2 regions of the Carnobacterium mobile DSM 4848 genome follow, and region 2 is predicted to be linked to the other one. Evidence: predicted binding sites of a transcription regulator. Region 2 holds the regulator's gene; the other holds the start of a gene.
The links. The regulator LexA, encoded in region 2, represses DNA repair genes until DNA is damaged. The targets are predictions, from matches to a motif close to CNAACANNTGTTNG.
Positions count from the first base shown of each region.

Region 1: the regulator LexA is predicted to act here: its motif matches at 1,056-1,069, upstream of recX (recombination regulator RecX).

Region 1 covers NZ_JQMR01000001.1:223,756-225,966, forward strand. Annotated here, with positions in the region: gene BR87_RS00935 (general stress protein) at 1-976, shown strand, start outside; gene recX (recombination regulator RecX) at 1,295-2,155, shown strand; gene mutY (A/G-specific adenine glycosylase) at 2,152-2,211, shown strand, end outside.
Region 2 covers NZ_JQMR01000001.1:370,839-373,049, forward strand. Annotated here, with positions in the region: gene lexA (transcriptional repressor LexA) at 421-1,044, opposite strand; gene BR87_RS01720 (DUF896 family protein) at 1,206-1,445, shown strand; gene tkt (transketolase) at 1,563-2,211, shown strand, end outside.

The DNA of each region.
Region 1 (2,211 bases), 150 kb from region 2:
GACAAGTCGCGAAAATCATTCAAACATTCAAAACAGAACTGTCGTTGAAGTAGACCGAATAGCAGCGGATGGCGATAAAAACATGTGGGAAAAATTTAAAAAGATGTTTACAGATGAACCAGAAGATAGTGCATTGGAACATTATGGAATTGATAAACAAACAGCTTTACGGTATGACAGTACTCTTCAAGCAGGCAATTACGTTATTTTAGTAGAAGAAAAAGCTGATATTCCTCTGCAGTATCATTTAAAAGATGAACCAATTGATCTAAGCCAATCGACCAATGAAAATATAACTGCTAAACCGATTGGACAGTCAGGAAGTGGAACAAAAATAGCAATAAATACTTCTGATCCAAGAGGGCAAAGTGCTGAATACAATGATCAAGATTCTCATTTAAAAGATGAAAAAGTAGTGTTTGACGACAACCGATTCCCAGAGAAAAAAGAAGACCCAACAGATACAACTAGCGGATTCCAGAAAGCTCGCCAAACTAAGCCGATTGGACAGTCAGGCAGCGGGACTCGCGTATCTGCTAATACTTCTCAACCAACTGGAAAGAGTGCAGAATACAATGATCAAAACGCAGAATTAAGCGAGCGAACTGTTCAATCAGATGAAAATCTCTTTTCAGGAAAAAAAGAAGGAAATCAAACTACAAATTCTAACCAATCAGAAACAACAAAGTCAGGGTTTATTGAAAGTGAAATAAATCATTCGCATGATATAAAAGAAAAAGCAAAAGCAGCAGAAGCGCAAGATGAAGCCATAGAGGCGCAAAAAATAGTCCAAAGTCAAAACGAGCAAATAAGGAAAAATCCTTTACAGGGAGATGCTACAGATGCAACCGACTTTGTAGAGGACAACTTCCGACAAACAGCAGTGGAAGATTCGGAAACGCTTCCTCGTTTTAATAGCAGTTCAATTACTGGACAGCCTAACGTTGATCCGTTACTAGATCACTCAGAAGATTAAAAAGCTGGAATGAAAAGCACTAGAATGAAAGCTGCAAGGCTCTCATTCTAGTGCTTTTTTGTTGTTTTGATAGTGAAAACAAACTTCTGTTCGGTTTTTTAATTAGTTTAGGATATTATAAGTTTTTCTGCATTGAATGTCTAGCGGAACAAGCCTGCCTCTCGGAAATTAGATAAATCGTACCCATTGCGCTCTGTGATGCTCATTCAGGGCACGATTTCCTAAATTTCTTTCGAGTCAGAGCTGGCTTGACCCGCTTTTCTTATAGTTTATGGTATACTAATAAAACTGATGAAATCACAAGGAGGATAGATAATCATGACAGACGATTTATTGAAAAACATCATTTCTTCAAAAAGTACTTCAAATGAAGGAGTACCAAAGATAACAAAAATCGAAACTCAAAAGCGCAAGGGACGGTATAACATTTACTTAGAGGAAGCGTATGCGTTTCCTGTGGACGAAGCAATTTTAGTGAAATATGCTTTGTTTAAAGGAATGGAAATTTCTGATGCATTTCGCAAAGAACTTGAAGCAGAAGATGGTGTTAGGAAAGCTTACACTCGTGCTTTAAATTATTTGAATTATGGGTTACGTTCCGAAAAAGAAGTGCGGGATGATTTAGCAAAACATGATTTTTCAGACGATGCAGATGAAGTGATTGAAAAATTAGAAGAACAAGGTTATCTAAATGATTTGATGTATGCGGAAAGTTATACCCGAACCGGCGCAAATGTTGGAGGGAAAGGGCCGCGAAATATTAAACAAGAACTAAAAAAACGCGGAATCTCGGAAGAAAATATTGAAAAAGCGGCTGAGCAGTATCCGTTTGATCAGATGGTTGAAAACGGCATTCAGCTGGCTGAAAAAGTTATTCGGCGTTCTTCACAGCATTCAACGCGGGAAACTAACAATAAAGTACGACAACAGTTGATGCAAAAAGGGTTTGATTCAGATATCATTACCCAAGTCTTAGAAGAAGTCAGCACAGAAAAAGCAGAAGATGAAGAATATGCTGCAATAAAACAACAAGGTGATAAAATTTGGCGGAAACAAGCTAAATTAAAAGGCTATAAAAAAATTCAAAAAGTTAAAAGCAGTTTATTTCAGAAGGGATTTTCGGGTGAACTGATTACTCAATTTATTGAAGAAAAAGAAATGGAAGATCAGAACGAATGACAGACAAAAAACTAATGGATGAGAAAGAAACAAAAGAAGTTTATGGTATTAAAATG
Region 2 (2,211 bases):
TTAACAAATAAATAAACAGGTTCTATTATTTTTAGTGTTGGTAAGAAGAATGAGTCTATTCCACAACTTGAAATTTACGGAGGAATAGCGGCTCCTTGCAGCCATGTAAAGGATTCAATGCGAATTACGAAGCGGTTAGGCTTCGTTTGAGGCTTGAAAGGCTGGTGACATGTAAGGCTCCAGTCGTTCCCATGGCTCATGCAAGCAGACGCGTAAATTCCGGAGGAAATTTCATTATTAAGCATGACCAACACAATTCGATAAAGAACCAATAAACAAAAAGAGGTTGACCCAAAGGGCCGACCTCTTTTCCATTTCTTAATAATTTTTATTAAATATGTTCCAAACGGCAGACTCGATATCCACTTTATCATGCCTGTAGCAACTTTAGCTACGTTAGTTGCTCTAAATTGTTTGTGTTTAAAAAATATGGCTTCGATAAAGGCCGACAACTTTTCCAAGGACGGTTACTTCATCTAAAATAATAGCATCCATTGTATCGTTTTCTGGTTGTAACCGATAGTAATTACTTTCTCGATAAAATCTTTTGCAAGTGGCTTCATCTTCATTAGTTAAAGCAATAATAATGTCACCGTTATTTGCACTTGATTGTTTACGGACAATCACTTCATCGCCGTCGAATATCCCAGCATTGATCATACTTTCACCGCGAATAGTCAGCATAAAGAGAGCTTCGCTTTCTTGTTTTAAGTTAGGAGGAAGCGGGAAATAATCTGTTGCTTCTTCTACTGCTAAGATAGGTTCGCCAGCTGTGACAGTACCCAGTAAAGGAATGTGTTCCAATTGAATACCTAGTTTTGACAAACCAGTAGCTGTTAACTCAATCGCACGCGGTTTGCTTGGGTCACGTTGAATGTACCCATTTTTTTCTAATCTTGCTAAATGACCATGGACAGTTGATGTAGAAGACAAAGAAACGGCTGTTCCAATTTCACGCACAGTCGGCGGGTAACCCTTTAACTGCACTTGTTCATGAATATAATGTAATACTTCCATCTGTCTAGATTCAGGAGTCTTACGCATAAATAATCGCACCTCATTTCTTAGATTGTATACTCATTGACAGAATACCATAAAATTATATGACAATCAAACAAATGTTCGCTATTTTGCAAACTAATTTAATGTATTTCCTTATTTTTTTTGGTATAGTAGTGAAAGAATAAAAAAATGGAGTGAGTAAAATGTTGCCTAAAGATCAACTAGAAAGAATTAATGAATTAGCAAGAAAATCTAAAAATGAAGGTTTGAGTCTTTCTGAACAAACAGAACAAAAAAAATTACGTGAAGCCTATTTAGCAGCTTTTCGTGGAGGCATGCGCAACCATATCGAAGGTTTAAAAGTCGTTGATGAGACTGGTAATGATGTAACCCCTGATAAGTTGAAAAAGATTCAAAAAGAAAAAGGCTTTCATAATCGCTAAAAGCAATTTAGACTGCTGGATACAATCAAAAATATTTTCAAATTATTGTATTCAGTCGTTGCTTCGATAGCGATAAAACAGTAAACTAGAGGTAACACAATTGAAAGGATGATTTAATTGTTTGACAATACGGACCAACTAGCGGTAAATACGATTAGAACACTAAGTATAGATGGAGTACAAAAAGCCAATTCGGGCCACCCTGGATTGCCAATGGGAGCAGCGCCAATGGCTTATACCCTTTGGACTCAACACTTAAAAGTGAACCCTAAAAATTCAAAATGGGTCGATCGTGATCGATTTGTTCTTTCAGCCGGGCATGGATCAATGATGTTATACAGCTTACTGCATCTAGCAGGCTACCAAGTTTCTATTGAAGATCTAAAAAGCTTCCGTCAATGGGACAGTAAAACTCCTGGACATCCCGAGGTTCACTATACAGATGGAGTCGAAGCAACAACCGGTCCTTTAGGACAAGGAATTGCAAATGCGGTAGGAATGGCTATGGCTGAAGCCCATTTGGCTGCGTCTTATAATAAAGAAAGCCATACTATTGTAGATCATTATACGTATGCTTTGTGTGGCGATGGCGATTTAATGGAAGGGGTTTCGGCTGAAGCTGCTAGTTTAGCTGGTCATTTAGGTTTAGGCAAATTGATTATGTTGTATGATTCAAATGACATTTCTTTAGACGGACCAACGTCAAAAGCCTTTACTGAGAATGTAGGGCAACGGTTCGAAGCTTATGACTGGCAGTATATTTTGG